DNA from 2 places in the Pantoea sp. SGAir0175 genome. Region 1 is predicted to be linked to the other one. Evidence: predicted binding sites of a transcription regulator. Region 1 holds the regulator's gene; the other holds the start of a gene.
The links. The regulator Fur, encoded in region 1, represses iron uptake genes when iron is present. The targets are predictions, from matches to a motif close to ATAATAATGAGAACNACTATCAA.
Positions count from the first base shown of each region.

Region 2: zupT (zinc transporter ZupT) is a predicted target of Fur. The motif match lies at 6,567-6,589, and genes of this name have one in related genera.

Region 1 is NZ_CP028081.1:2,906,935-2,922,803, forward strand. Features, by position in the region: gene C1N56_RS13570 (DUF969 domain-containing protein) at 1-33, opposite strand, end outside; gene pxpA (5-oxoprolinase subunit PxpA) at 91-828, opposite strand; gene pxpC (5-oxoprolinase subunit PxpC) at 812-1,750, opposite strand; gene pxpB (5-oxoprolinase subunit PxpB) at 1,744-2,400, opposite strand; gene C1N56_RS13590 (type 2 GTP cyclohydrolase I) at 2,562-3,305, opposite strand; gene phrB (deoxyribodipyrimidine photo-lyase) at 3,324-4,751, opposite strand; gene C1N56_RS13600 (YbgA family protein) at 4,764-5,720, opposite strand; gene C1N56_RS13605 (YbfA family protein) at 5,872-6,072, opposite strand; gene kdpE (two-component system response regulator KdpE) at 6,319-6,993, shown strand; gene pgm (phosphoglucomutase (alpha-D-glucose-1,6-bisphosphate-dependent)) at 7,038-8,678, opposite strand; gene seqA (replication initiation negative regulator SeqA) at 8,704-9,243, opposite strand; gene ybfF (esterase) at 9,492-10,256, shown strand; gene ybfE (LexA regulated protein) at 10,426-10,701, shown strand; gene fldA (flavodoxin FldA) at 10,839-11,369, shown strand; gene fur (ferric iron uptake transcriptional regulator) at 11,722-12,171, shown strand; gene C1N56_RS13645 (hypothetical protein) at 12,233-12,628, opposite strand; gene glnS (glutamine--tRNA ligase) at 12,865-14,532, opposite strand; gene nagE (N-acetylglucosamine-specific PTS transporter subunit IIBC) at 14,684-15,869, opposite strand, start outside.
Region 2 is NZ_CP028081.1:571,260-587,128, forward strand. Features, by position in the region: gene glnE (bifunctional [glutamate--ammonia ligase]-adenylyl-L-tyrosine phosphorylase/[glutamate--ammonia-ligase] adenylyltransferase) at 1-2,280, shown strand, start outside; gene hldE (bifunctional D-glycero-beta-D-manno-heptose-7-phosphate kinase/D-glycero-beta-D-manno-heptose 1-phosphate adenylyltransferase HldE) at 2,348-3,772, shown strand; gene C1N56_RS02710 (ubiquinone biosynthesis accessory factor UbiK) at 3,812-4,117, opposite strand; FMN riboswitch at 4,289-4,438, shown strand; gene ribB (3,4-dihydroxy-2-butanone-4-phosphate synthase) at 4,548-5,204, shown strand; gene C1N56_RS02720 (cell wall hydrolase) at 5,258-5,641, opposite strand; gene zupT (zinc transporter ZupT) at 5,786-6,553, opposite strand; gene ygiD (4,5-DOPA-extradiol-dioxygenase) at 6,764-7,534, shown strand; gene C1N56_RS02735 (glutathionylspermidine synthase family protein) at 7,570-8,733, opposite strand; gene C1N56_RS02740 (DUF1190 family protein) at 8,742-9,416, opposite strand; gene tolC (outer membrane channel protein TolC) at 9,558-11,030, opposite strand; gene nudF (ADP-ribose diphosphatase) at 11,244-11,879, shown strand; gene C1N56_RS02755 (DUF1249 family protein) at 11,876-12,301, shown strand; gene cpdA (3',5'-cyclic-AMP phosphodiesterase) at 12,366-13,193, shown strand; gene yqiA (esterase YqiA) at 13,197-13,778, shown strand; gene parE (DNA topoisomerase IV subunit B) at 13,825-15,720, shown strand.

The DNA.
Region 1 (15,869 bases):
AAGTAACGGCCAGAGATTGACCACGTTATCCATGTTTTCCCCTCGTCAGAAATAAAAAGCCCGGCAACAGGCCGGGCTAACAGTCAATGATCAGGCGCTGGTGACAGCAATCTGATTTGTCGCAAAAGCGGCGCGCAGCGTGCGGGCGAATTCCAGCGCATGGGCGCCATCGCCGTGCAGACAGACCGTCTGCGCATTCACCGCCACCCATTCGCCGCTGACGCTGCGCACCTGACGCTGCTGCACCATGGTGAGCGTCTGCGCCAGCGCCTGCTCAGCCTCTTCGATTAACGCCCCCGGCTGGCTGCGCGGCACCAGCGCGCCACTGGCCAGATAGCCGCGGTCAGCAAACACTTCTTCGCGCGTGCGCAGACCATGATGCGCGGCGGCGGCAATTGAAGCGCTGCCCGCCAGGCCAACCAGAATCAGCGCCGGATCGACGGCTTTCACCGCGCGCGCAATCGCATCCGCCAGCGCCGCATCCGCCGCCGCCTGGTTATACAGCATGCCGTGCGGTTTCACGTGCACCAGCTTCGCCCCTTCACTTTCAGCGAGGCTTTTCAGGGCACCAATCTGGTAGATCACCTGCGCGTAGACGGTTTCCGGTGGCAGCTGCATGGCGGTCCGGCCAAAATTTTCCCGGTCGGGAAAGCTCGGATGCGCACCGATCGCCACGCCATTGGCGCTGGCCCAGCGCACCGACTGCAGCATGGTTTCGGCATCGCCGGCATGGAAACCGCAGGCGATGTTGGCCGAGCTCACCAGTTCCAGCAGGGCCCGATCGCTGGCACTGCCTTCACCGAGGTCGGCGTTAAGATCGATCTTCATGAGCAAGCCCCCAGGCTATCTGATCAAGCGAACGTTGCTGCTGCTGTTTGGCCAGCAGCGCCTCCTCCAGCGTGCAGCGGATGAAGTGAATCGGTTCTCCCAGACGAATCTGCGCCAGCTGATAGAGATCGGCTTCGATGACGCAGGCAATACGCGGATAGCCGCCGGTGGTTTGCGCATCGGCCATCAGCACAATCGGCTGGCCGTTCGGCGGCACCTGCACCACACCCGGCACCAGGCCGTGCGACAGCAGTTCACGTGCGACACTGCGCTGCAGCGGACTGCCCTGCAGCCGATAGCCCATACGGTTACTTTGCGGGCTGAGCTGCCACGGGTTACGCCAGAATGCGTCCTGCGCGTCGTGGGTAAATTCGTTGTACTCCGGCCCCGGCAGTGCGCGGATGCGGTTGCCCCACAGTAGCTGCCGTACGCCAGCCTGATGGCTGAAGCGGCGCGTCGGCTTGCCCAGCGGCAGCTGATCGCCATCCTGCAGTTTACGTCCCTGCCAGCCACCAAAGGCCGCTTTGAGATCGGTGCAGTGCGAGCCCAGCATGGCGTCGATGGCAAAACCGCCGTTCACCGCCAGATAGCTGCGCATACCGCGCGTAGGCATGGACAGACTCAGCACCTGGCCTTTTTTCACCGGCAGACGCCAGCCAGTCCACACCGGCTGGCCATCCAGTTCGGCGCTGCAGCTGGCACCGGTCAGCGCAAACCAGCCGTCGCGACGAAACTCCGCTTTGAACTGACCGAGCACAATCTCCAGCACCGCGCTGTTTTCCGCGTTGCCGACCAGCATATTGGCCGTGCGCATTGAAGGCTCATCCAGTGCGCCGCTCAGGCTGATGCCGTATTGCCGCCAGCCGTGGCGGCCGCGATCCTGCACCGAGGTCATTAATCCGGCACGCAAAATTTTTAACATACGCCCTCCCGTTGTGGCACGAAGCGGACGCTGTCGCCGGGACGCAGTAGCGTCGGCGGCTGCTGTTGTGGATCGAACAGGCTAAGCGGCGTGTGACCAATCAACTGCCAGCCACCGGGCGCAGCCAGCGGATAGATACCGGTCTGGCTGCCGCCAATGCCCACCGAACCGCCAGGCACCACCAGCCGGGGCTCGGCGCGACGCGGCGTGTGCAGCCGCTCATCCAGCCCACCGAGATAAGGGAAACCCGGCTGAAAGCCAATGAAATAGACCACGTAATCCGCGCTGCTGTGCAGCTCCACCACCTGTTGCGAGGTCAGATCCGCCGCACGGGCGACCTCCGCCAGATCCGGACCGCCCGCGCCGCCATACACCACCGGAATCTCAACCTGACGCGGCTCGGCCAGCAGCACCTCGCTCTCTTCCCACCAGCGCTGCAAACGCTCAATTGCATCCAGCGCTTTCAGCTGCGGATCGCGCAGCAGCAGCGTCAGGTTATTCATGCCCGGAATCACTTCCGCGATCTGCTCATTCTGCTGCAGCCGCTGGCACAATCCCCAGATGCGCTGCTGGCTGACGAGCGAAACCGGCGGTTCCAGCTCCAGTACCACCGCCCGCTCACCCAGCAGATAACAACGTGCTCGTTGCAAAACCCACCTCCCGGTCATTAATAAAACGCGCCGTGACCGCAGTGACGGCGCGCCTGAGGGCATTCGCTTATGCGAAAAGTCAATAAGTTATGCGAAAGTGAAGGAGATGTGTCAACTGATTTGCGCCCGGCACGTGTTTTCCGGGCGCATAAGCGAAGCGGTCAGGCGGGGTTGTCGATATCGATAAAGGTCACATCCAGACCATGCTGGCTGGCTAGCCACTCACCGAGCGCTTTAATGCCGCCGCGTTCGGTGGCGTGATGGCCGGCAGCAAAGAAATGCAGCCCCTGTTCACGGGCGCTGTGAATGGTCTGCTCAGAGACTTCACCGCTGATAAAGGCGTCGACGCCAAAGGCGGCGGCCGCATCGATAAAGCCCTGGCCGCCACCGCTGCACCATGCCACCCGGCGAATCAGCGCCGGAGCATTATCACCGCAGTGCAGCGGCTGGCGTCCAAGGCGCGCCGCGATTTTTTCCGCCAGCGCCGGACCGCTTAGCGGCTCAGCCAGCTCGCCCCAGGGCACCAGCGGCTGGATTTCACCTTTCACATCGATATCAAACAGCATGGCCAGCTGGGCGTTGTTGCCCAACTGTGGGTGAGCATCGAGCGGCAGGTGCCAGCCGTACAGGTTGATGTCATTGGCCAGCAGCGTGCGCAGACGCTGGCGTTTCATTCCTTTAATCACCGGCGCTTCGCTCTTCCAGAAGTAGCCATGATGCACCAGTATCGCATCGGCCTGGCGTTTTACCGCCTCATCAAGCAGCGCCTGACAGGCCGTCACGCCGGTGATTACACGGCGCACCTGCTCACGCCCCTCAACCTGCAAACCGTTGGGCGCATAGTCGCTGAAGGCACTGGTGTTGAGTTGCTGATTGACGATCTGTTCTAACTCGAAATTGTTCATAACGGCTCCGTGACCGCCTCAGGCTGCGCTGCGCGCGCGCTCGAAGGCGTCTAATGTCTTTTTACGTGCCGCCTTATGTTCCACGATTGGCGCCGGATAATCGAGTTTCTTGTTATTTTTCTCCGCCCAGGCGTGCGGCTGATGAATGGCGCTGTCCGGTACGTCTTGCAGCTCCGGCAGCCACCGGCGGATAAACTCGCCCTGCTTATCAAAGCGCTCGCCCTGGGTCGTCGGGTTGAAGATGCGGAAGTAAGGCGCGGCGTCGGTGCCGGTCGACGCGGCCCACTGCCAGCCACCGTTGTTAGCCGCCAGATCGCCGTCAATCAGTTGCTGCATGAAATAGCGTTCACCCTCGCGCCAGTCAATCAGCAGGTCTTTCACCAGAAAGCTGGCGGTGATCATGCGTAACCGATTGTGCATCCAGCCCAGCGTATTGAGCTGGCGCATCGCTGCGTCGACAATTGGATAACCGGTTTTGCCCTGCTGCCAGGCGGTAAGGTGTTGCTCATTCTGTTGCCAGCTGACGTTGCGCGTCCAGTCGACAAACGGCTGATGCTTACACAGCGCCGGAAAAGCCACCATCAGGTGACGATAAAATTCGCGCCAGACCAGTTCATTCAGCCACACCAGCGCGCTGCCGTTGTTCAGCGCCTGCGGGTGCTCCTTCAGAATGCGATGCAGGCACTGACGCGGTGACAGCACACCAATCGCCAGATACGGCGACAGGCGGCTGGTGCCGTCAATCGCCGGTATGTCGCGCTGCTGGTCATATTTTTCCACCCGCTGCTGGGCAAACTGGCGCAGCTGCTTCAGCGCCGCCTCTTCTCCGGCGGGAAACCAGGTTTCGTCGAATTTTTCCACAGGATAATCGAATGCCGCTATTTTTTTGCCGGCGGCCACGGGTGCCCCGGCGCGCGCTTTCGGTGCGTGGTGGCACTCTGGCAGCCCCTGTTGCAGACGCCGGATAAACGCTTTGCTGAACGGCGTGAACACTTTGAACATGCTGTTGCTGCCGGTCTGAACGCTGCCCGGTGGTAACAGCAGGCTGTCATCGAATCCCTGGCACACCACGCCCTGCTGATCGAGCTGCTTTTCAACCGCAGCATCGCGCTGGCGCTCATTGAATTCATACTGATAGTTGTAAAACAGCGCATCCACCTTGTGCTGCTGGCAGAAGGTCGCCAGATAGTCGACCGACGCGGCGAAGTCATCGCACTGATGAAAGTGCAGCTTAATACCGCGTTCTGCCAGCGACTGCTGCAGCAGGCACAGGTTTTGATGGATAAAAGCCGCCTGTTTGGGGGCCATGCTGTGTTGCTGCCACTGGCCGGGCGTGGCGATGAACAGCGCCAGCACCTCGGCCTGACTGTCGCGGCAGGCCGCGGCCAGTGCGCTGTTATCATTCATGCGCAAATCGTTACGCAGCCAGACTAAATGAGTGCTCATAACGCTCCGTGTTTACTGGCCGTAGCGCAGACGCAGCGCTTCCGGGTAGGGATCGAAATAACGCTGCTGCGCCAGCCACGGGTGCGGGAACTCTGCCATGTAATGTTTCAGCATGGTGATGGGGGCCAGCAACGGCTGCACACCGCGACGGTAGCGGTCAATAAGCTGCGCCAGCTCCTGACGCTGCGGTGAACTCAGCTTCGGCCGGAAATAGCCCTGTACATGCATCAGCACATTGGTGTGATTACGGCGCGACGCCTGGTGCGACATCAGGTGCATCAGACGGTTACGGTATTCGAAGGCGTACGCATCCAGTGACTCCCACTGTTCCATTGCCGCGACAAACCGTCCCATCTCGCGGTACTCATCCTGCGCATGCGACAGCAGCAGTAGTTTGTAGCGACTGTGGAAGGCAATCAGCTTGTGACGCGTCAGCCCGCTGCGCCACATTTCGTTGAACTCATGCAGCGCATAGACGCGCCCCATAAAGTTTTCGCGGATCGCATCATCGTGCAGGCGTCCATCCTCTTCCAGCGGCAGCCACGGCAGCTCTTTTTGCAGGAACGAGGTGAACACACCGGTGCCAGCTTTGCGATTGTTGTTAGTGTCAGGCTCGTAGACGCGCACGCGCTCCAGTCCGCAGCTCGGCGATTTGGCACACAGGATGTAGCCGCACAGGTGGTGCAGCGATTTGACGCGCTCCGCAGACCAGCGGGCCATTTCGTCGGTCAGCTCTTCCCCGCCGTCTTTACTGAAACACAGGTGGATCTGATCGTCGCTCTGTTTGACCAGCCGCAGCGCCGGGCGCGGCGTCGGCAGACCGATGGCCATTTCCGGGCAGACAGGTTCGAAGCGCACAAATGGCGCGAGCTCGTCAGTCGCAAAGGCAAAACGCTTGTGGCCGCCATCGAATCGGACGCTATCCCCGAGCAGGCAGGCACTGATACCTACAGGAATTTTCTCGCTCATACTTGTACAACCTCCAAAATCTTGTAGAGGTTTAAGTGTAGCTGAAATGCCGCGAGATAACAGCGGGACAATGCGTTTGTCGCACCACTTTAAGATAAAAAAACCCGGTGCCTCGAGCGAGGTCACCGGGTTATCACCGCGAAGCCGGAGGTTACCAGTAGATACCGCCTGCCGCTTCCGATTGCGCCAGCCAGACTGGTTTGGTGCTGGTTTTGCACCACATGCGGTGCAGATAACTGTAGAAGCGCGCGCGATCCTGGCGGAACAGCATCACTGGCAGCGCCAGTACGCCAATCAATACCACCAGCACACGGCGCAGCACAATTTTGGCGAGTGGATATGCCTGATACATCAATGCCTCCTCGTGGTAAATTTTGCTATGAAATGTGATCTGCCTCAGATATTACGCCTGGTTGTGTAATTTTACTACTCATCCGACCACTATTTTGATCTTTTTTCAGTCATTTCCTGGCCGGGATGAAAGGAAGTTACATTTTTGTAAAATTTTGGATCACAGCGAGTTACTGAGATCGTGACGGACGCCGTCGCGGTTTATTGTTAAAGTAATGCGTTAACCTTATTTGCCGCAGGAGTCAGCGTGACGACCATCTTGATTGTCGAAGATGAAAAGGAGATTCGCCGTTTCGTGCGCCTGGCGCTGGAGAGCGAAGGCCTGAAGATTGTGGAAGCGGAGCAGTTGCAGCGCGGCCTGATTGAAGCGGCTACGCGCAAACCGGATTTGGTGATTCTCGATCTCGGTTTACCGGACGGCGATGGCAATGCCTTCATCCGCGAAGTGCGGCAGTGGAGCAGCATGCCGGTAATTGTGCTGTCAGCACGCAGTGACGAGCAGGATAAAATAGAGGCGCTGGATGCCGGCGCTGACGACTATCTCACTAAGCCGTTTGGCATCGGCGAACTGCTGGCGCGCGTGCGCGTGGCGCTGCGTCGTCATCAGCGCAGCCAGCCGGAGCCGCTGGTGCAGTTTGGCGAGGTGAGTGTCGATCTCGCCGCGCGACGCGTGCTGCGCAGCGGTGAGGAAGTGCATCTGACGCCGACCGAGTTTCGTCTGCTCAGCCTGCTGCTGAATAACGCCGGTAAGGTGCTGACCCAGCGCCAGTTGCTTAACCAGGTTTGGGGCCCTAACGCCGTCGAACACAGCCATTATCTGCGCATCTATATGGGACACCTGCGGCAAAAGCTGGAAGCCAATCCCACCCAGCCCAGTCATCTGCTGACGGAAACCGGCATCGGCTATCGCTTTATGCCATAAAAAAAGGCCGCGAGCGCGGCCTTCATGTCATGCGTGCCGCCCTGTCAGGCGTTTTTCAGCACTTCGCTGACAATTTCTACCGCTTCTTTCTCGATCTGCTGGCGATGCTCAGCGCCGAGGAAGCTTTCACAATAGATTTTGTAGGCGTCTTCGGTACCGGACGGACGCGCGGCAAACCAGCCGTTTTCAGTCATCACTTTCAGACCACCAATCGAGGCGCCGTTGCCCGGTGCCGCGGTCAGACGTGCGGTGATCGGGTCGCCCGCCAGCGTATCGGCGCTGACCATTTCAGGTGACAGCTTCGACAGCGCCGCTTTCTGCGCAGAAGTGGCAGGTGCCTGCAGACGGTTGTAGCTTGGCGCACCAAAACGCGCGGCCAGCTCATCATAGTGCTGCTGCGGGTTCTTACCGGTAACCGCAGTGATTTCCGCCGCCAGCAGACACAGGATGATGCCGTCTTTGTCTGTTGACCAGGCGGAGCCGTCGAAACGCAGGAACGAGGCGCCGGCGCTCTCTTCCCCGCCAAAGCCAAAGCTGCCGTCGAAAAGACCATCCACGAACCATTTGAAGCCGACCGGGACTTCCACCAGCTTGCGACCAATGTCGTTCACCACGCGGTCAATCATCGCGCTGGAAACCAGCGTTTTACCAACGGCCACCTCTTTGCCCCACTGCGGACGGTGCTGGAACAGGTAGTTGATCGCTACCGCCAGATAGTGGTTCGGGTTCATCAGACCGGCGGGCGTGACGATGCCGTGACGGTCGTAATCCGGATCGTTACCGAAGGCCAGATCGAACTTATCTTTATACGCCAGCAGACCGGCCATCGCGCACTCGGACGAACAGTCCATGCGCACCACGCCATCTTTATCCAGATGCATGAAGCGGAACGTCTGGTCGATGGCATCATTGACGATGGTCAGATCCAGCTGGTAGTGCTCAGCAATGCGCTGCCAGTAGGCCATGCCGGAACCGCCGAGCGGATCGACACCGATTTTCAGGCCGGCTTTCTGGATCGCCGGGAAGTCAATCACCTGCGCCAGACCTTCAACGTATGGCTGGATCAGATCCTGCTCAACGATGTGGCCACTGGCCCACGCCTGATCCAGCGCCAGACGCTTAACCTCTTTCAGCTCACCTTTGATCAGCTGATTCGCGCGATCTTCCACCACTTTGGTGACGTTGGTGTCAGCCGGTCCACCGTTCGGCGGATTGTACTTGATGCCACCGTCTTCCGGCGGGTTGTGCGACGGGGTAATGACGATGCCGTCCGCCTGCGCGCCGCCGCGCTTGTTATGCTCCAGAATGGCGTTGGAGATCGCCGGCGTCGGCGTATAGCCGTTGTCCTGCTGCACAATCACATCAACGCCGTTAGCGGCCAGCACTTCCAGCACTGACAGGATCGCCGGCTCAGACAGCGCATGGGTGTCTTTACCTACGTAGCACGGGCCGGTGATGCCGTTCTTTTTACGCTCTTCAGCGATCGCCTGCGCAATCGCCAGAATGTGTACTTCGTTGAAGCTATGACGTCCCGCGCTGCCGCGGTGGCCGGAGGTGCCAAATTTCACCGCATGGTCCGGGTTCGCCGCATCCGGCTTCAGGACATAGTACTGCGAGGTTAATTGTGCAACGTTAATCAAATCGCTCTGCTGGGCAGGTTGCCCGGCACGGGGGTGATTGGCCATTGGCGCTTCTCCCTGACGCTTCGGTTTAAATGGTGCCGCAAACTTTCTCTGCCAGTTCCTGCGGGAACTGCATGGCAAGCATGATGTGTTCCACCATGCTGCATTTACGACCTGTATTGGTATTGGTGATCACCCAGTACGGCGTGCCGGGTACGTGCTTCGGCTTAGTATGGGTGCCATTTTGCAACAACGTGTGCTCATCGCCCGCAAAGTAAACGCGGGTGCGGCCCTGCAGCGAAGCAGTAGCATCAGCAAACGCCGCCGGATCAAGACGATAGAGCGTTGACAGGATCAGCATAAAGCGATTAACCGCCTTCTTCTGCTCCGCATACTCGTCAGACAGCAGCAGCTCACGCACGGCGCGCACGCGATCCTGAGGACGCGCTTCGCTGCGTACAGCTGGCGCTTCTTTTACCGCAGCACTGGTCGCTGACGCAGCAGGTGCGCTCTGGCCGGCGGTGAATTTCAGCATGCGGCGCAAAATGTCCGACGCGCTTTCACCAATGTGCTGGGTGTGGCTGGCAATATAACGGTAGAGTTCTTCGTCAACTTCAATCGTTTTCATCTTTTTCCGTACGATTCTGGCAAATGGCAGAACCACGCTATTCTGCAACGGCCTTAGCAAAATCCGGTCGTGCAAAATGTGAGCGGGCTCTAACATAAGGATTATAAAGTTAAATCCGCGACAGCCGGTAGCGCTGGCATCGTTTCCGGGCAAAAGTCGGAATATGCCCTAATGCCTGACCGCCTGGCGCCGGGACAGGTGAATCCATGATACCCTAAGCCCAGGTCTCAACCGAAAGAACTTTAGCCATGATTTTGAACGCCCGTCTGCAAACTGAACAATCTGCCCCTGATGGCCAGCCCATTCTGTTAATTCATGGCCTGTTTGGTAGCCTGGATAACCTCGGCGTACTGGCGCGCGGCGTGCGCGATGCACGGCCCACGCTGCAGGTGGATGTCCGTAACCACGGCCTGTCACCGCGCAGCGTAGAGATGCACTACGCTGCGCTGGCGCAGGATATGGTTGACACGCTGGATGCGCACCACATCGAACGGGTCGATGTTATCGGCCACTCAATGGGCGGCAAAATTGCCATGGCGCTGAGCGCCGTTGCGCCCGAACGGATTGGCAAAATGGTGCTGATCGATATCGCGCCGGTGGATTACCAGACGCGACGTCACGATGAGATCTTCGCGGCAATCCGCGCGGTCAGCGCAGCTGGCGTCACGCGCCGCAGCGCTGCGGCCGACGTGATGCGTGAACACGTGCGCGAAGAAGGCGTGATTCAGTTCATTCTGAAATCTTTCCATGAAGGCGAATGGCGCTTTAACGTGCCGGTGTTGTGGGACAATTATCCGGTGCTCTCCGGCTGGCAGGAGGTGCCCGCGTGGCCTCATCCGGCGCTGTTTATTCGCGGCGGTGATTCACCCTATCTGGACAATCAGCACCGTGATGCGCTGCTGCGCCAGTTCCCGCAGGCGCAGGCGCACATTATCAGCGGTGCCGGCCACTGGGTGCATGCCGAAAAACCCGATGCCGTACTGCGCGCGGTGCGCCGCTTTTTTAACCTGTAAAAGCAAAAGCTTGCTACGGGCGGTTTAGGGTTGGCGTCGCGCCGGGCGCTGGAGTATGATGTCGCGCTAAAAATTTGCCGCGGATGCTTTTTTCGCCGCGGTCGGGCCGATAAATGTTTAAATCGCGCAGCGCCTTTCCGCCGTTCGCGCCCACGCAGTTTCACAAACCATGGCAAAAGAACAGACAGATCGTACCACGCTCGATCTCTTCGCAGACGAGCGGCGTCCCGGTCGCCCTAAAACCAGTCCGCTGTCGCGTGATGAGCAGCTGCGCATTAATAAGCGCAACCAGCTGAAGCGCGACCGGGTGCGCGGCCTGCGCCGCGTTGAGCTGAAAATGTCCAGCGAAGCGGTCGACGCGCTTAATACGCTGGCCGAGCAGCAGAACATCAGCCGCAGTGAACTGATTGAACAAATGCTGCTGGCGCAGCTCAAACTGGCGTAACGTGCACAGACCGCACGCTGGAACACAAACTCAGCGCTTTACACATTCCGCGCTTTTCGCCGGTCTGCTATCATTCGCATAACTGTGTCGTCTTCTGACTTACTTTCACAATCAGGATTTAAGAGGTTACTCACTCCATGGCAATCGTAGGCATTTTCTTCGGCAGCGATACCGGCAACACTGAAAACATTGCAAAAATGATCCAGAAACAACTGGGTAAAGATGTCGCCGAAGTGCATGACATTGCTAAGAGCACCAAAGAAGATCTCGAAGCATTCGATATTCTGCTGCTGGGTATTCCGACCTGGTACTACGGTGAAGCCCAGTGCGACTGGGATGACTTCTTCCCGACGCTGGAAGAGATTGATTTCAACGGTAAGCTGGTAGCGCTGTTTGGCTGCGGCGATCAGGAAGATTATGCCGAGTACTTCTGTGACGCGATGGGCACCATTCGCGACATCATTGAGCCAAACGGCGCAGTGATTGTGGGCCACTGGCCAACCGAAGGTTACCACTTCGAAGCCTCTAAAGGTCTGGCAGACGACAAACACTTCCTCGGCCTCGCCATCGATGAAGATCGTCAGCCTGAACTGACTAACGAGCGCGTCGACAAATGGGTTAAGCAGATCTTTGACGAGCTGCAGCTGCAGGCGATCATCGAAGCCTGATGCTTTCCTGTCCGATGTGGGCGCTGGCTCACATCGGGCAATGGAATTACCTATAAAAATAATAGCTATGGTTTTTTAACTTTTTCCCTCAATTCTGTAGAATACCCGCAACGGTCATCTGCTTATTCCTCGGGCATCAGACTGAGACTGCGCGAAAAGGAACATCGATCTGCACGATCCCGCTGAGGTTCACGACATTTCTCCTTACAGCATCCGGGGAATTGTCCGCCGCAGCCGGTTTTCATTTCGCAGGCTGAGCTCTATAATGAGACGCAAATGAGAATGCGCGTTGACCACACATTCAAGGCCTTTGCGCCGTAAGTGACTAGCAAAGTAACAGGACAATATCCGCATGACTGACAACAACTCCGCATTGAAAAAGGCTGGCCTGAAAGTCACGCTGCCCAGACTGAAGATTCTGGAAGTGCTTCAGGGACCCGGACCCGAGTCCCATCATGTCAGTGCGGAAGATTTGTACAAACGCCTGATCGACATGGGCGAAGAGATTGGTCTGGCGACGGTATACCGTGTTCTGAACCAGTTTGACGACGCCGGCATCGTGACGCGTCATAACTTCGAAGGCGGGAAATCCGTGTTCGAACTGACCCAGCAGCATCATCATGATCACCTGATTTGCCTCGACTGCGGCAAAGTGATCGAGTTTAGCGATGAATCTATCGAAACGCGTCAGCGTGAGATTGCAACACGCCACGGTATCAAACTCAGCAACCACAGCCTGTATCTGTACGGCCACTGTGCGCTGGGAGACTGCCGCGAAGACGAGACGCTCCACGATCAGTAATTGAATATGCTATGCAGTATAAAAAAACCGGTGCCAGGCACCGGTTTTTTTATGGCTGCGTTCAGGCGACCAGCGTTTCCTGCAAATAGCGCCAGCGCGGAACCGGCGTGCTGCAGTCCAGCACCGCCAGCGAAATGCGGGTCTGGTTGTTGCCGTTAAGCATTTGCAGTTCGTGATACTGAATGGTCACTTCCTGCTGCTGCTGGGAAATGATGGCATGCTCACTGGTGGCGATTCGCATCCCTTCCCGCTGCCCGTGCAGTTTGCGAAACAGGGTTTCAGTGTCATTGAGATCGAGCTGTTTGCCTTGCGGCGTCACCATTTTGAAGTCGGGATGAAAGTGCGACAGCAGCAGGTCCATACTGTCATCGCTGCCTTCGGCCTGATTAAAAATACGTTCGATAAGCTGATGTAAAACCACCACGCTATGTTTGGCTTCCAGAGCGAGACTTGTCATTTTTCTTCCTTCGCTAACCCGCACAGCAACATTTAAGAGCGCATAGCCTACCTGAAAATAACGATTTCACACGGGTAAATTAGTTAATTTTATTAAAGTCAGATTAGTCGTAATCGCGCGCAATTACTGTTTTTTGTCTGGTTCAGCATAATCGATTCCCGTTTGCAGATAACGGGCAATAAAAAAGGGCGATTGCTCGCCCTTTGCTGATCATATCGTGCTATCAAGCAGTAAAATTATTCGCCGATTTTTGCCCAGGTATCACGCAGACCCACGGTGCGGTTGAACACCAGTTTCGACGGCTGCGAGTACACGCTGTCAGCGCAGAAGTAACCTTCGCGCTCAAACTGATACGGTGCCAGCGCACTGGCGGCACGCAGACCCGGCTCAACGAAGCCCTGTTTGATCTCCAGCGAGTTCGGGTTAATGGTGGTGAGGAAATCCTCGGCCGCGCCCGGGTTTGGCACGCTGAACAGACGATCGTACAGGCGGAATTCGGCAGGCAGCGCGTGAATCGCCGACACCCAATGGATAACGCCTTTCACCTTGCGGCCATCGGCCGGATCTTTGCTCAGGGTGTCGACATCGCAGGTAGCGTAGATGCAGGTAATGTTGCCGGCTTCATCTTTCGCCACGCGCTCGGCACGAATGACATAAGCGTTGCGCAGACGAACTTCTTTACCCAGCACCAGACGTTTGTACTGCTTGTTGGCCTCTTCACGGAAGTCGGCGCGATCGATCCACACCTCACGGCTGAACGGCACCTCACGCGTGCCCATCTCCGGCTTGTTCGGATGGTTCGGCATGCTGATGATTTCTTCATGCCCGGCCGGCAGGTTCTCGATCACCACTTTCAGCGGATCCAGCACCGCCATAGCGCGCGGCGCGTTCTCGTTGAGGTCGTCACGAATGCACGACTCCAGCGACGCCATCTCAACAATGTTGTCCTGCTTGGTCACACCGATACGGCGGCAGAATTCGCGGATTGACGCCGCGCTATAGCCACGACGGCGCAGACCGGATACGGTCAGCATGCGCGGATCGTCCCAGCCTTCAACAATCTTCTCGCTCACCAGCTGCGTCAGCTTACGCTTCGACATCACCGCATATTCCAGATTCAGGCGCGAGAACTCATACTGACGCGGATGCACCGGAATGGTGATGTTATCCAGCACCCAGTCGTAGAGACGACGGTTATCCTGGAACTCCAGCGTACACAGGGAATGGGTGATGCCTTCCAGCGCATCGGAGATGCAGTGGGTAAAGTCGTACATCGGATAGATGCACCACTTGTTGCCAGTCTGGTGGTGTTCGGCAAATTTAATGCGGTACAGCACCGGATCGCGCATCACAATAAAGCTGGATGCCATGTCGATTTTGGCACGCAGGCAGGCTTTGCCCTCTTCGAAGCCGCCATCACGCATCTTCTGGAACAGCGCCAGGTTCTCTTCCACGCTGCGATCGCGATACGGGCTGTTTTTGCCCGGCGCGGTTAGCGTGCCGCGGTATTCACGGATCTGCTCTGGCGACAGCTCATCAACGTAGGCCAGGCCTTTGTTGATCAGCTCAACCGCGTAGTTGAACAGTTGGTCAAAGTAGTCAGAGGAGTAACGAATGTTGCCGCTCCACTCAAAGCCCAGCCATTGCACATCATTCTTGATCGATTCAACGAACTCCATATCCTCTTTGACCGGATTGGTGTCGTCGAAACGCAGGTTGCACTGCCCCTGATAATCTTGTGCGATACCAAAGTTCAGGCAGATCGATTTTGCATGGCCAATATGCAGGTAACCATTGGGCTCAGGCGGGAAACGGGTATGCACACTGTTGTGCTTACCGCTCGCCAAATCTTCGTCGATGATCTGACGAATAAAGTTCGTTGGGCGGGCTTCAGCCTCACTCATCTCAAAATCCTCAAAACAATAGCGGGTGATTTGTACCACGAAGTAACGGAGTATGATCCACAAAGCGCTGAAGGGAAACAACCGTTTGTTGGTCGTTTTAAAACAAAAAAGGCAGGAATTGCTTCCTGCCTTCAGTGACGATCAAAACGTGTTAATTTTTGACTTCGTACAGCGGCGTAACGCCTGCTACCACGGTACCGCCTGCCAGCAGATTCAGACCAGCAAAATCATCGCTGTTGCTGACCACCACCGGGCTGATCATCGAACGCGCATTGGCATTGAGGAAGTCCAGATCCATTTCGAGGATCGGCTGGCCCGCTGTGACGGTTGCGCCCTCTTCCACCAGACGGGTAAACCCTTTACCTTCCAGCGCGACGGTATCGAGACCCATATGCACGACAATCTCGACGCCATTTTCGGCTTCAAGGCAGAATGCATGGTTGGTGTTGAAGATTTTCACCACGGTGCCCGCCACCGGCGCGACGACAGTTTTATCGCTCGGTTTGATCGCCAGGCCATCGCCTACAGCTTTGCTGGCGAAAGCTTCATCCGGCACGTTTTCCAGCGCGACCACTTCGCCACTGACCGGTGCCAGCAGTGTTGCAATCACCTTTTTCTCGCTGTTGCGCACGGCCTGGGGCTGAGCAGCCGCAGGCGCAGCGGTGGTTGCCGCAGCAGGTGCCGCTGCGCCGGCCACCGGGCCTTTGCTCAGTACGGTTTTCATCGCGGTCGCAATGCTTTCGGCCTGCGTACCAACAATGATCTGCACGCTCTGCTTGTTAAGGCGGATCACGCCAGAAGCACCGAGGCGTTTGGCCACACTCTCATTCACCTGCGCCGAGTCTTTCACATTCAGACGCAGACGGGTAATGCAGGCGTCGATGTTGGTCAGGTTGTCAGAACCGCCCACCGCGCCGATGTAGCGACGTGCCAGAGATTCGGTTTCGCTCTCACCGTTGCTGCTGTGATCAACGTTGACGTCATAGCCGTCTGTCTCATCACCGGCAGCCAGCTCGCGACCCGGCGTCAGCAGGTTGAATTTCTGAATGGTGAAGCGGAACACCACATAGTAGATGACGAAGAACACCAGACCCTGCGGGATCAGCATCCACCAGTGCACCGCCAGCGGGTTACGCGTCGACAGCACCATGTCCACCAGACCGGCACTGAAACCGAAACCGGCAATCCAGTGCATGCTGGCAGCAATGAAGACCGAAATACCGGTCAGCACGGCGTGGATGACATACAGCACCGGTGCCACGAACATGAAGGAGAATTCCAGTGGCTCGGTGATGCCGGTGAAGAAGGCGGCGAATGCCGCTGCCAGCATGATACCA
Region 2 (15,869 bases), 1.8 Mb from region 1:
AACGCGCAGTTCTTTACCCGCATGGGGCAGCGGCTGATTAAGGTGCTGGATCAACCTACCGTCGATGGCTTTGTTTATCGCGTGGATATGCGCCTGCGCCCGTTCGGCGACAGCGGCCCGCTGGTGCTGAGCTTTGCCGCGCTGGAAGATTACTACCAGGAGCAGGGCCGTGACTGGGAGCGCTACGCGATGGTGAAAGCGCGCCTGATGGGCGACGATGGCGGCCACTGGAGCCAGGAGCTGCAGCAGATGTTGCGCCCGTTCGTCTATCGCCGCTACATCGATTTCAGCGTGATCCAGTCGCTGCGTAACATGAAAGGCATGATTGCCCGCGAAGTACGGCGGCGCGGCCTGAAGGACAACATCAAACTCGGCGCTGGCGGCATTCGCGAAACCGAATTCATCGTCCAGGTGTTTCAGCTGATTCGAGGTGGACGTGAGCGCTCACTTCAGCTGCGCTCGCTGCTGCCGACGCTGCAGGCCATCGGTGAGCTGGCGCTGTTAACACCGGAGCAGGTTGATCATCTGCGCGCCGCCTACCTGTTTTTACGCCGGCTGGAGAATCTGCTGCAGAGCATCAACGATGAGCAGACGCAGACGCTGCCGGAAAATCCCCTCGACCGCCAGCGCCTGGCCTGGGCGATGGGCATGGCGGACTGGGCGACGCTGCTGGCACAGCTGGAGCAGCACATGGCCGGCGTGCGCCACATTTTCGACGAGCTGATAGGCGATGATGCGCCGGATGTCGACGATCAGCCGCAGCTGGCGGAGTTCGCCAGCCTGTGGCAGGACGCGCTGGAAGAGAGCGATTTGCTGCCGGTGGTACCGCAGCTGCAGGCGGAACAGCGCCATGCGCTGTATCGGGCGCTGAATGATTTCCGTCAGGATGTCAGTCGCCGCACCATCGGTCCGCGCGGCCGGCTGGCGCTCGATCAATTAATGCCGCGCCTGCTAAGCGAAGTGTGCGCACGTGACGACGCCGATGTGGTGCTGGCACGCCTGACGCCGCTGCTGCTTGGCGTATTAACGCGCAGCACCTATCTCGAGTTGCTGACCGAGTATCACGGCGCGCTGCGCCACCTGATTCGCCTGTGTGGCGCTTCGCCGATGATTGCCAGCCAGCTGGCGCGCTATCCGCTGCTGCTGGATGAACTGCTCGATCCGGCCACGCTGTATCAGCCCACCGCCACCGACGCTTATCGTGACGAACTGCGCCAGTATCTGCTGCGCATTCCCACCGATGATGAAGAGCAGCAGCTGGAAGCGCTGCGCCAGTTCAAGCAGGCACAGCATCTGCGTATCGCCGCCGCCGACATCGCCGGAACCCTGCCGGTGATGAAAGTGAGCGATCACTTAACCTGGCTGGCGGAAGCGATCATTGAATCGGTGGTGCAGCAGGCGTGGCAGATGATGGTGCAGCGCTATGGCCGCCCTTCGCACCTCACCAGCGACAGCGAGCGCGGCTTTGCCGTGGTCGGCTACGGCAAACTGGGCGGCTGGGAACTGGGTTACAGTTCGGATCTCGATCTGGTGTTTCTGCATGACTGTCCGGACGATGCCGAAACCGACGGTGAACGCGTTATCGACGGGCGCCAGTTTTACCTGCGTCTCGCTCAGCGCGTCATGCATCTGTTCAGCACCCGCACCTCGTCCGGCATTTTGTATGAGGTGGACGCGCGCCTGCGCCCTTCTGGCGCGGCCGGCATGCTGGTCAGCACCTTTGCCGCCTTTGACGACTATCAGCGCCATGAAGCCTGGACGTGGGAACATCAGGCGCTGGTGCGCGCGCGCATCGTGTTTGGCGAACCGGCGCTGTGTGAGCGCTTCGATGCGATCCGGCGCGGTATTCTGTGCCTGCCGCGTGAAGGCGCGAAGCTGCAAACCGAAGTGCGTGAGATGCGTGAGAAAATGCGCGCGCACCTCAGTAACAAGCACAAAGGCCGCTGGGAGATTAAAACCGATGAGGGTGGTATCACCGATATTGAATTCATTGCGCAGTATCTGGTCTTAGGTTACGCCGCCAGCCAGCCGGCGCTGACGCGCTGGTCGGATAACGTGCGCATTTTCGAACTGATGGCGCGCCACGGCATCATGGCTGATGAGGAAGCGCAGGCGCTGACGCACGCTTACGTCACGCTGCGCGATGCGCTGCATCATCTGGCGCTACAGGAACTGCCGGGTCATGTCGATCCGGCATCGTTCGCTGACGAACGCGCCGTGGTGCACGCCAGCTGGCAGCGCTGGCTGGCCGCGAGCGACGCGGATGACACGGAGCAGTGAGCCTGGCGGCTTCTATGCTATTATCCGCGCATTATTTTGACTGAACGTTGAAGTCTGGAGTCTCTGCATGAAAGTAACACTGCCCGCGTTTGGCAAGGCCGCTGTGCTGGTTGTCGGCGATGTGATGTTAGACCGCTACTGGTACGGCCCGACCAGCCGGATCTCACCGGAAGCCCCGGTGCCGGTGGTCAAAGTGGATACCATTGAAGAGCGTCCGGGCGGCGCGGCCAACGTGGCGATGAATATCGCTGCACTCGGTGCGGACTCGCGCCTTATCGGCCTGACCGGTGCAGATGATGCTGCGCGCGTGCTGCGCGAAACGCTGGCGCAGGTGAAGGTTGAATGCGATTTCGTCGCCCTCGACAGCCATCCGACCATCACCAAACTGCGCGTGCTGTCGCGCAATCAGCAGCTGATTCGCCTCGACTTTGAAGAGGGCTTTGAGCAGGTCGATCCGCAGCCGATTCACGATCGTCTGCGTCAGTCGCTGGCACAGGCGGGCGCGCTGGTGCTGTCTGATTATGCCAAAGGCGCACTGAGCAGCGTGCAGACCATGATTCAGCTGGCGCGTGCGGCGCAGGTGCCGGTACTGATCGACCCGAAAGGCACCGATTTTGAACGCTATCGCGGCGCGACGCTGCTGACGCCCAACCTGTCCGAGTTTGAAGCGGTGGTGGGCAAGTGCAAAAGCGAAGAGGAGATTGTTAGCCGCGGTATGCAACTGATCGCCGATTACGATCTCTCCGCGCTGCTGGTGACGCGTTCGGAAAACGGGATGACGCTGCTGCAGCCGGGCAAAGCGCCGCTGCATCTGCCTACCCAGGCGCAGGAAGTGTATGACGTGACCGGTGCCGGCGATACGGTGATCGGTGTGCTGGCCGCAGTGCTGGCTGCCGGTGAAAGTCTGGAAGATGCCTGCTTCCTCGCCAACGCTGCGGCTGGCGTGGTGGTCGGCAAGCTCGGGACTTCTACCGTCAGTACCGTGGAGTTGGAGAATGCGATTCACGCGCGGCCGGACAGCGGCTTTGGCGTGATGACCGAAGCCGAGCTGAAAGTGGCGGTGGCGCAGGCGCGCCAGCGAGGTGAGAAAGTAGTAATGACCAACGGCGTGTTCGATATTCTGCATGCCGGCCATGTCTCTTATCTGGCCAACGCGCGCAAACTGGGCGATCGCCTGATCGTGGCGGTCAACAGCGATGCTTCCACCAAACGTCTTAAGGGCGAAACCCGCCCGGTGAACCCGCAGGAAAACCGCATGATCGTGCTGGGTGCGCTGGAGGCCGTAGACTGGGTGGTGCTGTTTGAAGAGGATACGCCACAGCGGCTGATTGCCGAAGTGCTGCCGGATCTGCTGGTGAAAGGCGGTGATTATAAGCCGGAAGATATCGCGGGCAGTAAAGAGGTGTGGGCCAACGGCGGTGACGTGCGTGTGCTCAACTTTGAAGACGGTATCTCCACCACCAACATCATCAAAACCATTCGCAATCAGTAAACACGTAGCCGGCGGGAGCGAACTCCCGCCGCGTAAACCTTACTGAGGCGTATCGATTTTGCCTGCAGGATCTGGCGTGATCACCGCCGGAGCCGGGGCCGCCGGACTTTCACTCTCCAGCTTCGCCAGACGCTGCTCCAGCGCCGCCAGTTTTTCACGCGTGCGCAGCAAAACCTGGGTCTGCACGTCAAACTCTTCACGATTAACCAGATCCATGCGGGTTAACTGCGCCTGCAATACCTGACGAATTTTCTTTTCCACATCGTCGCCAAAGTCGCGAATACCTTTTGGCATCGCTTCGTGCACCTGGCGCGCCAGTTGTTCAATTTTTTTCGTGTCGATCATGGTTGTTTCCTGGTTACGGTGGCTGATAACAGCGCGTGTTCCGACTCATCAAGCATTAAGTGTAATGCCAGAAACGAAAAGGTTAAACCCGAAATCCGCAACGCATGAAGTGCAAAAGCATTTGCACTTTTGTTAATTGCCCGACCAGGTGATTGGCGCTATAGTAATTTCGCTTATTCTCAGGGCGGGGCGAAATTCCCCACCGGCGGTAAATCAGCTTCGGCTGAAAGCCCGCGAGCGCTTTCGCTGTACAGTGAAAGGTCAGCAGATCCGGTGTAATTCCGGGGCCGACGGTTAAAGTCCGGATGGGAGAGGGTAACGACATCAGCCGGGCTGCGCCCGCGTCACGTTATTGCCATGTGTTTTCTACGCACTCCTAAGCTCGCCCTGGTTCTGGTAACTCATATTTTATTAATAAGGTTTTTTTACCATGAATCAGACGCTTCTTTCTGAATTTGGCACGCCGGAACAGCGTGTAGAACGCGCCATTGATGCGCTGCGCAACGGGCGCGGCGTGATGGTGCTGGACGATGAAAATCGCGAAAACGAAGGCGATATGATCTTCGCCGCCGAAACCATGACCGTGGAACAGATGGCGCTGAGCATTCGTCACGGCAGCGGCATTGTCTGCCTGTGCATTAACGAAGCGCGCCGCCAGCAGCTGGATCTGCCGATGATGGTAGAGAACAACACCAGCTCTTACGGCACCGGTTTTACCGTGACCATTGAAGCGGCCAGCGGCGTGACGACCGGCGTATCGGCCTCCGACCGTATTACCACCATCCGCGCGGCGATTGCCGATGACGCTAAACCGTCCGATCTGAATCGTCCCGGCCACGTATTCCCGCTGCGCGCGCGCGACGGCGGCGTACTGGCGCGCGGCGGCCACACCGAAGCGACGCTCGATCTGGTGACGCTGGCGGGCTTCAAACCTGCGGGTGTGCTGTGCGAACTGACCAATGATGACGGCAGCATGGCGCACGCGCCGGAAGTGATTGCGTTTGCGAAGCAGCACGCCATGCCGGTGGTGACCATTGAAGACCTGGTGGCCTGGCGCCGCCAGCATGAAACCCGTCAGGCCAGCTAAGCCGACATGAAATAAATAAGGCCGGATGTGATGCATCCGGCCTTTTTTTATGATTAACGGCTGGCGTAAAAAACGTGATTGCCTATCACCACGGTACGCTGGAAGGCGTGGCGCCACGCGGGTCTGGCGCTGTGCGCATGAAAGAAGGTCGCGCCCCTGGTCACATCCGCCAGCTTACCCTCGACAATCCGCTGCGCCAGGCGCTGCGCGCGCTGCCAGCTTTTGTCATGCTGCGGCGGATGGCGATGGGGATATTTGTGCAGAGACGTCCAGGAGAACTGTTTGGGTGCGTACACCACCGGACAGATCTCTTTGACGTCCCAGTTAGCCCGGTTCATGGTGACAGTGCCGACGGCAATCTGTCCCTTTACCGGTTCGCCGCGCGCTTCATGATAGATATTCATCGCCAGGCATAAAATGGCTCCCTGAATTAACATAACACTCCACTGCTTTCTAAGAGTCGCGTGGAGTGTAATGAGCCCGCCGTCGGGTGTTAACAAGACCCGTCTCGACTACGCCTTAACAAGTCTAAGTCGTTGAGAGTTAAGGCCGAAGTGGTGGTGAATGAGACGAATCTCGCGTCAGCCTACCCCGCTGGTTTGCAGCAACGTCAGGCTCAGGCCCATCACCGTCATGCCGCACAGTACGCCGTAGCTGGGGTTGTTATGCGGGTCGATTTCGCGCGCCAGCGGCATCAGTTCATCCACGGACAGCGCCACCATAATGCCCGCCACCGCCGCCATGATGGCCGCAATCATCACCGGTGAGACCGCCGGCCCCAGCAGCAGAAAGGCGATAATGCCGCCAAGAATCTCCGCCATGCCGGACAGGCAGGCCCAGAACAGCGCTTTGGCTTTCGAGCCGGTGGCGGCGTACATCGGTCCGGCCACCGCCAGCCCTTCCGGAATATTGTGGATCGCGACGGCCAGCGCGATGCCCAGCCCCAGTTCCATATCGCTGCTGGCGGTGACAAAGGTGGCAATGCCTTCGGGAAAGTTATGCAGGCTGATACCGAGCGTCAGCAGGATCGCGGTGCGTTTCAGGTTAGTGGGGCGGCGATTGACCGCCATCAGATCCTGCGGATGCTGGTGCGGCAGCAGGCGATCCATGGCGAAATAACCCAGTAAGCCGAGCATGAACATGCCGTAGCCAAGCACCGGCGACATGCCTTCCGCATGCAGCGCGGCGGGCAGCATTTCCATCAGGGAAATCAGCAGCATGATGCCGGCGGCAAAGCCGAGCGCAAAGGCCAGTACGCGGTTCGACGGCTTTTGACCGAGCACGCCAAAAATCGCGCCGACGAAAGTGGCACCGCCAGCCAGGATGGTTAGCAGCAGAGGTACTGACATGATGGGCTCCTTAATGATAATGATTACCAGTTACAATATAGTTAACCCCATAAAATATCGAGTTATTTAGCGTAAAGTTATGTCGGCAAAATCTTATTCAAATTTGCTGATAAACATCATCACGCTTATCAGCGTTTTTCCCCTGGCGAAAGCGCGTATCGTGACAGTCATTAACGCGATCCCGACGCCAGAGGATGAATAATGACCCGCATGCCCGCTCTGTTTCTCGGCCACGGCAGCCCGATGAACGTATTAGAAGACAACCGTTATACCCGCGTATGGCAACAGCTGGGCGAAACCCTGCCGCGTCCGCGCGCTATTCTCGCCATCTCGGCGCACTGGTACACGCGCGGCACGGCGGTGACGGCGATGAGCAATCCGCGCACCATCCATGATTTTGGTGGCTTCCCGCAGGCGCTGTTCGACGTGCGCTATCCGGCGCCGGGTTCGCCAGCGCTGGCACAGCGCGTTATCGATCTGCTGGCGCCGGTAGCAGTGCAGGCCGATCAGCAGTGGGGCTTTGATCACGGCTCGTGGGGCGTGCTGGCGAAGATGTATCCACAGGCGGATATTCCGCTGATTCAGCTCAGCATCGATGGCACCCAGCCGGCGGCGTGGCATTTTGCGCTGGGACGTAAACTGGCGGCGCTGCGTGACGAAGGCGTGATGCTGGTGGCCAGCGGCAACGTGGTGCATAACCTGCGCATGATTCGCTGGCAGGGCGCGGAAAGCGCTTATCCGTGGGCGGAGAGCTTCAACCAGTTTGTGCGCGATAATCTGGACTACGAAGGCGAGGCGGTGCAGCATCCGCTGGTGAATTATCAGCAGCATGAAGGCGCGCAGCTGGCTAACCCGACGCCGGAGCACTATCTGCCGCTGCTGTATATTCTCGGCGCGCGAGCTGAAGGTGAGGCGGTGAGCATCCCGGTGGAAGGCATGGAGATGGGTTCGATCAGTATGCTGTCGGTGCAGGTTGGCTGACACCTGTGCCGCCCGCAGACCGGGCGGCACGTGCGTTACTCAATAAAGGTGTGCGGATAGAAACGTGACAGATCCTGGGTGATCAGCGCACGATCTTCGCGCAGACCGATACCGGCAGGCTGATCGTCAATCAGCCAGCTGCCAATTAGCGTGTAGCTGTCGCCAAATTTCGGCAGCGGCCAGAACTGCTGGACGATCATGCCCTCTTCGCCATAGGGGCCGTCGGCGCGCGCGATTTCCTGACCGTTTTCCACGATGGTGATATTGGCACCTTCGCGGGAAAACAGCGGTTTCACCACATATTTTTCCATCTGCGGCGCGCTGGCATCATCGGCAAACCAGGCGGGCAGCAGGTTAGGATGGTTGGGGAACATCTCCCACAGCAGCGGCAGCAGCGCTTTGTTGGAGAGAATGCTTTTCCACGCCGGCTCCAGCCAGCGCACGCCGGCATCGGCCAGCTTGGTCGAGAACATCTCGCGCAGCATGAATTCCCACGGATAGAGCTTGAACAGGTTGCTGATCACCTGATCGTGCTGATCGGTAAACTGACCTTTTTCGCCCAGCCCGATCTCATCAATGTAGAGAAATTCACTCGGCAGGCCGGCTTCAGTGGCGCAATCCTGCAGATACTGTAACGTGGCGCGATCCTCTTCCGTATCGCGACAGCAGGCAAAGTGCAGCCAGTTAAAACCGTGCTGCTGGTGCAGCGTGGCGAAGCGCTCAATCAACTGCTCCTGCAGGCTGTTGAATTGATCGCTGCCCTGCGGCAGGTTGCCGGCGTTGAGCTGATCCTCCAGCCAGATCCACTGGAAAAACGCCGCTTCGTACAGCGAGGTTGGCGTATCGGCGTTGTTCTCCAGCAGCTTGATCTCGCCTGTGCCATCCCACGCCAGATCGAGGCGTGAATAGAGCGAGGGCTGACGCTGCTGCCAGGATTCGCGCACAAAATCCCAGGTGTGTTTCGGAATGCAGAAACGAGTGAGCAGCGCTTCGCTGTTCACCACTTTTTCTACCGCCTGCAGGCACATCTGGTGCAGTTCAGCGGTGGCCGCTTCCAGCTGTTCAATTTGCGCCAGCGTAAACTGGTAATAAGCGTCTTCGCACCAGTAGGGTTCGCCATACATGGTGTGAAACTGAAAGCCGTACTCGGTCGCCTTTTCGCGCCAGTTCGGACGTTCGCTGATAGCAATACGTTGCATGCGCGGGCTTAGCCTCCCAGCGAGCGGCTGCCGGTGCTGGTGGCACTGCTGCGCTGCATGGTGTTCTGTTTGGCTACCGTCTCACCAAAGCCGCCACGGGTGATGGTGGACGTAGTGGCCGGTTTTGGCGCCAGCGCAGTTTTCGGCACGTTTACCGTCCGGCCCGAGGTGGCCGCACCGTAGTTCTTACCGGAAGCATCAACAAACTGGCCGTTAGCCGGGCTGTTAGGGGTTTTTGGCGAGAACAGTGGCTGCTGCGCAAAGCCGGCACCGCCGCCCATCAGACGACCCATCATGTAGCCAGCCATCAGAGGCATCCAGAAGCTGCCGCTCTGCTGCGCTTCAGCGTTGTTCGCCGTGGTACCGACGCCCGCCTGTGCCGGGGTTTGCTGACACTGGTTTTCGCCGAATTCCGCGACGCAATCTTCACGCGTGGCGTATTTTGGCGCGGTGCGCTCAGCCTCTTTCAGCGCGTTGTTGTAAGCGGTGGTGCACTGAGCGCTCTGGCCCGGATTGGCTTTCGCACAATCATCGGCGTTCTGGTACATCGAAACCGTTTCATCGCTCTGTTCGCAGCCTGCCAGCATAAACACGGCGGTGACCGCCAGTGCGACCGGCGTTAAATGGCGTGCCTGCCAGCTTTTACGGAAAGCGGCATGACGAATATTTTTTGTCCGTTTCATTATCTTCATCCTGTGCCCAAAGGTGGGGCTTAGGATAGGTGATGAGTGGTGGAAAATGAAGCGGGAAGCCGGGTGGCAAGGGGATCTTTACGTTGTTATACGTTTGAATGCGAAAGGGGCCGCAAGCGGCCCCTTGAAGGCTTAATTAGCGAAAGGATTGGCGCTGTTACGTGCCGCGGCCGGACGGGCCTGAGCGGCGGCGGACGCGGAGGTCGCTTTCGGGCCGTTATCCACGCGCGCGGCCTGCTGGCTGTTTTCCGGCGCGACCACTTCTGGTGAGGTCGTCACTTCTTTGCCCAGCGTGCTGTTCAGCTGCTGCAGATCCTGCTCGTTCAGCGTGCCCAGCGCATATTTGATGTTCAGCTGGTTAATCAGGTAGCTGTAACGCGCATTCGACAGCTGCTGTTTAGCGTTAAACAGCGTGGTGGTCGCGTCTAACACATCAACGATGGTACGCGTACCCACCTGATAACCGGCTTCCGAAGCATCTAATGAGCTCTGCGCCGAGATTACCGACTGTTTGTAAGCGTCGATGCTGCTGATCGAAGCGTTCACGTTGTTGAACGAAGAACGGACGGTCTGAATCGCGCTACGGTGCGCGCCTTCAAGCTGCTCGCTGGCGGCGACGAAGTTATACTGCGCCTGTTTCACCTGCGAGGTCACTGAACCGCCGCTGTACAGAGGCAGTGAGAAGCTCAGGCCAACCTGGTTGGAGCCGGTGATCGAGTCGGTGGTACCGGCGCTCTGATTAGCGCGGCTGCCGCCGTATTTGCTGTTTGACAGACCGGTAGAGGCGGTCAGATCCAGCGTCGGCATGTGGCCGGACTCAGCGGAGCGAATCTGCTCACGCGCCAGATCCTGGCTCAGACGAGCAGACAGCAGGTTGAGGTTACGGCTCTCAGCCTGTTTCAGCAAATTGGATACCGCTTCCGGACGCGCCGTTTTGAAACGATCGATATTCAGTGACGCCAGCGACAGATAATCCATGCCGGTGATCTGACGCAGCGATTCCACCGCGTTATCCAGGTCGTTACGCGCGGTTACTTCGTTGGCCAGCACGCTATCGTATTGAGCACGGGCGTTCTGCACATCGGTGATGGCCACCAGACCGACGTTAAAACGCTGGGTGGTCTGATCCAGCTCGCGGTAGATCGACTGTTTCTGCGCTTCAGTGTAAGAAAGCGTATCAATGGCCTTCAGCACGTTGAAATAGGCGGTTGCGGTGTTCAGGATCAGATCCTGCTGCGCTACCTGATAAGTAACGTCCTGAATGCCGGCCGTTTTTTCCTGCAGCGTCAGCGCACGCCATTTCGACATGTCGAAAATCGTCTGCGTTAATTGCAGCGAGGCGCTGGTCGTGTTGGAATGGAGACCGCTGTTGTCGCGATAGCCGCTGTTATAGGTATAATCTGCACCCAGACCCAGCTGCGGCAGCAACGGGCTACGCGCTTCGTTAATTTTCTCAAAAGCAGCGTCGCGATCGGCGGCTGAAGCACGCAGATCCGGGTTGCTGAGGCGCGCCTGCTGGTAGACCTGCAACAGGTTTTCTGCCTGGCTGGCAAGGCTGAAACCGCCCAGGCTCAGTCCAATAAAAAGTGGGAGCAGTTTTTTCATTTGCATTCCTTGTGTTGCAGCAAATGCACAGAGAGTGTGCTGCAGGTAAGCCAAAAAATAATCGCCGATTCTACAGAGGCGGCGTCAGAGATAAGTTGGCTGAACGTGCCTTCTCCCCCTAATTTACGTAAATAATTCAGAAAGAACCACTCGGACGGAGCACAAGGGTTGGCTTTTCTTCGCTCCATCCCAATCTGCATAAGGAACCAGATGATGGCGGGTGAAAAAAAATCCCCTGTGACTTTCACAAAAAACGATGTAGAAATTATTGCACGCGATACTCGCTACGATGGTTTTTTTTCCATCGTCAGCTACCGCTTCCGCCATCGCCGCTTTAACGGCGAGATGAGCGGTGAAGTGGTGCGCGAAGTTTTTGAGCGCGGACACGCTGCCGTGCTGCTACCCTATGATCCCCTGCGCGACGAAGTAGTGCTGATCGAACAGATCCGCATCCCGGCCTATGATTCCAGCGCCACGCCCTGGCTGCTGGAGATGGTGGCCGGCATTATTGAACCGGGCGAAACGCCGGAAGATGTGGTGCGTCGTGAAGCGGTCGAAGAGGCTGGCCTCAAGGTTGGCCGCGTCAAACCGATAGTGAATTACTTAGCCAGCCCCGGCGGAACCTCTGAGCGTTTGTCGGTGCTGGTGGGCGAAGTGGATGCCAGCCAGGCAGAGGGAAACCACGGGCTGGAGGAAGAGAATGAGGATATTCTTGTGCATGTGGTAAGCCGCGAACAGGCTTACCGCTGGGTGGAAGAGGGGATTATTGATAACGCGGCATCTGTCATCGCTCTGCAATGGCTGGCGTTGCACCATGAGAAACTAAGAGAAGAGTGGAAGCCAACATGAAACAGCGCTATACCCCTGATTTCCCCGAAATGATGCGTCTGTGCGAAACCAATTTCGCTCAGCTGCGCCGCCTGCTGCCGCGCAGTGACGAGGCAGGTGCGTCGGTGATGTATCAGGTGAACGGCGCCAGTTATCAGCTGACTATTGAAGAGTCGACGCGCTATACCACGCTGGTGGAGATCCGCCAGGTGGCACCCGCAGTGAGCTACTGGAGCCTGCCGTCCATGTCGGTGCGGCTCTACCATGATGCGATGGTGGCTGAAGTGTGTTCCACTCAGCAGATCTATCGCTTCAAAGCGCGCTATGATTATCCTAATAAAAAATTGCATCAGCGCGATGAAAAACATCAGATTAACCAGTTCCTTGCCGACTGGTTGCGGTACTGCCTGGCGCACGGCGCGATGGCCGTGCCGGTGTGCTGATAGCGATACCCTGAATCCGCACGGGTATATAACGCAACGATAGCGTGGAGAGAAAGGAAACGCTTTGGATAGCCTGCTAACTCTTCCTGCGGCAAATGGGTCCGATATCAGGATTTTACAAATTACGGATACCCATCTTTTCGCGGGAAAACATCAATCGCTGCTTGGAGTGAATACCTGGTCGAGTTTTGATGCGGTGCTGGACGCCATCGCGGCGCAACAGCGCGATTACGATCTGATTATCGCCACTGGCGATCTCGCCCAGGATCACACCGTCGAAGCTTATCAGCATTTTGTTGCGGGCATTGCACGTCTGCCGAAGCCGTGCGTCTGGCTGCCGGGCAATCACGATTTTCAGCCGGCGATGGTGGATACGCTGGCGCAGGCCGGCATCGCTGCGGACAAGCATGTGCTGCTCGGCGAGCACTGGCAGCTGGTGCTGCTGGACAGCCAGGTTTTTGGCGTGCCGCACGGCATGCTGAGCGACTATCAGCTGGAGTGGCTGGACCGCACGCTGCGTCAGTTCCCCGATCGCTACACGCTGGTGCTGCTGCACCATCATCCGCTGGCCTCTGGCTGTACCTGGCTTGACCAGCACAGCCTGCGCAATCCGCATCAGCTGGATGCGGTGCTGCAAAACTTCCCGCTGGCGCGCCACCTGGTGTGCGGCCACATTCATCAGGAGCTGGATCTCGACTGGCACGGCCGCCGCGTACTGGCGTCGCCTTCGACCTGCGTCCAGTTCAAACCGCACTGCACCAACTTCACCATTGATACTGTGGCGCCCGGCTGGCGCTGGCTGACGCTGCATGCGGATGGCACGCTACACACCGAAGTGAATCGTCTGCAGAGCGATCTGTTCCGTCCGGATCTGGATTCCGAGGGCTACTAAACCATGGCGGCGCTGATTTATCTGCACGGATTCAACAGCTCACCGCAGTCGGCTAAAGCGACGCAGTTACAGCAGTGGTGTCAGGCGCAGCATCCGCACATTGAGGTGCTGGTGCCGCAGCTGCCGACTTTTCCCGCTGAGGCTGCTGCGCTGCTGGAAGAGCTGGTGATGCAGTATGCCGGGGAACCGCTCGGGCTGGTGGGGTCATCGCTCGGTGGTTATTTTGCCACCTGGCTGTCGCAGTGTTTCATGCTGCCGGCGGTGGTGGTGAATCCGGCGGTGCGGCCGTTTGAACTGCTGGTGGATTATCTGGGTGAAAACCGGAATCCCTACACCGGCCAGCAATATGTGTTAGAGTCTCGCCACATTTACGATCTGAAAGTGATGCAGATTGACCCTCTGGAAGCGCCCGATCTACTCTGGCTGCTGCAACAAACCGGCGATGAAGTGCTCGACTATCGCCAGGCGCTGGATTACTACAGCGCGTGCCGTCAGACGGTAGAAGAGGGCGGCAATCATGCCTATATCGGATTCGAACGCCATTTTGCGCAGATGATTGATTTTCTGGGACTGAATACTCCCTGATGCTGCGGGATGGGCCCATTTTCCTATTGCTAATCAGACTGTTACGATGAGCCAATCTAGCTATAATGCTGACGCCATTGAGGTTTTAACCGGCCTCGAACCGGTACGTCGCCGTCCGGGCATGTACACCGATACCACACGCCCTAACCATCTGGGCCAGGAAGTGATCGATAACAGCGTCGATGAGGCGCTGGCCGGTCACGCCAAACGCGTGGAAGTCATCCTGCACGCCGATCAGTCGCTGGAAGTGATCGATGATGGCCGTGGTATGCCCGTCGATATCCACCCGGAAGAGGGCGTGCCAGCGGTCGAACTGATTCTCTGTCGCCTGCACGCCGGCGGTAAATTCTCCAACAAAAACTACCAGTTCTCCGGCGGTCTGCACGGCGTGGGGATTTCGGTAGTGAACGCCCTGTCGAAGCGTGTGGAAGTCACGGTGCGCCGCAACGGTGAGATTTACCAGATCGCCTTCGAAAACGGCGATAAAGTGCAGGATCTGGCGGTGATTGGTACGGTAGGCAAACGTAACACCGGCACCAGCGTTCACTTCTGGCCAGACGAAAGCTTCTTCGACAGCCCACGCTTCTCGGTCTCCCGCCTCAAGCACCTGCTGAAAGCCAAAGCGGTGCTGTGCCCGGGCGTCGAAATTGTCTTTAAAGACAAGGTGAACGATACCGAGCAAACCTGGCTGTATCAGGATGGTCTGACGGATTACCTGAGCGAAGCGGTGAACGGCCTGCCAACGCTGCCAGAAAAACCGTTTGTCGGCAGCTTTGCCGGTGATGTGGAGGCGGTCGACTGGGCGCTGCTGTGGCTGCCGGAGGGCGGCGAGCTGCTGACCGAAAGCTACGTCAACCTGATCCCGACCATGCAGGGCGGAACGCACGTTAACGGCCTGCGTCAGGGCTTGCTCGACGCGATGCGCGAATTCTGTGAATACCGCAATATTCTGCCGCGCGGCGTGAAGCTGTCGGCGGAGGATATCTGGGATCGCTGCGCCTATGTGCTGTCGGTCAAAATGCAGGATCCGCAGTTTGCCGGACAGACCAAAGAGCGTCTCTCCTCACGCCAGTGCGCGGCGTTTGTCTCGGCGGTAGTGAAAGATGCCTTCAGCCTGTGGCTCAACCAGAACGTGCAGGCCGCCGAAATGCTGGCCGAGCTGGCGATCTCCAGCGCACAGCGCCGTATGCGCGCGGCGAAAAAGGTGGTGCGTAAAAAGCTGACCAGCGGACCGGCGCTGCCCGGCAAGCTGGCCGACTGTACCGCGCAGGATCTGAATAAAACCGAGCTGTTCCTGGTGGAAGGGGATTCTGCGGGCGGCTCCGCCAAGCAGGCGCGCGACCGCGAATATCAGGCGATCATGCCGCTGAAAGGCAAGATCCTCAACACCTGGGAAGTGTCGTCGGACGAAGTGCTGGCATCGCAGGAAGTGCACGATATTTCGGTGGCGATCGGTATCGATCCGGACAGTGAAGATCTCAGCCAGCTGCGCTACGGCAAAATCTGTATCCTCGCGGATGCCGACTCCGACGGCCTGCACATTGCCACGCTGCTGTGCGCGCTGTTTGTGAGGCACTTCCGCTCGCTGGTGCAGCAGGGCCACGTCTATGTGGCGATGCCGCCGCTGTACCGCATCGACCTCGGTAAAGAGGTGTATTACGCGCTCGATGAAGACGAAAAAGAGGGCGTGCTGGAGCAGCTGAAGCGGAAAAAAGGCAAGCCGAACGTGCAGCGCTTTAAAGGTCTGGGTGAGATGAACCCGCTGCAGCTGCGCGAAACCACGCTCGATCCCAACACCCGTCGTCTGGTGCAACTGACGGTCGACGAAGAAGACGTCGAGCAGACGTTACGGATGATGGACATGCTGCTGGCGAAGAAACGCTCGGAAGACCGCCGCAACTGGCTACAGGAAAAAGGCGACCTCGCCGACCTCGAAGTGTGATGCAAACGGGACGCTGCGGCGTCCCTTTTTTATGCCGGCAACACGCGCTATCGCTGCCCGTCCCGATCTATCCCATCGCCGCATGTCCGTTAATAAAAACCGCGTGTGCGCGGCATAACCAGGCCGCCTGCTGACCCGGGTCAGCGATA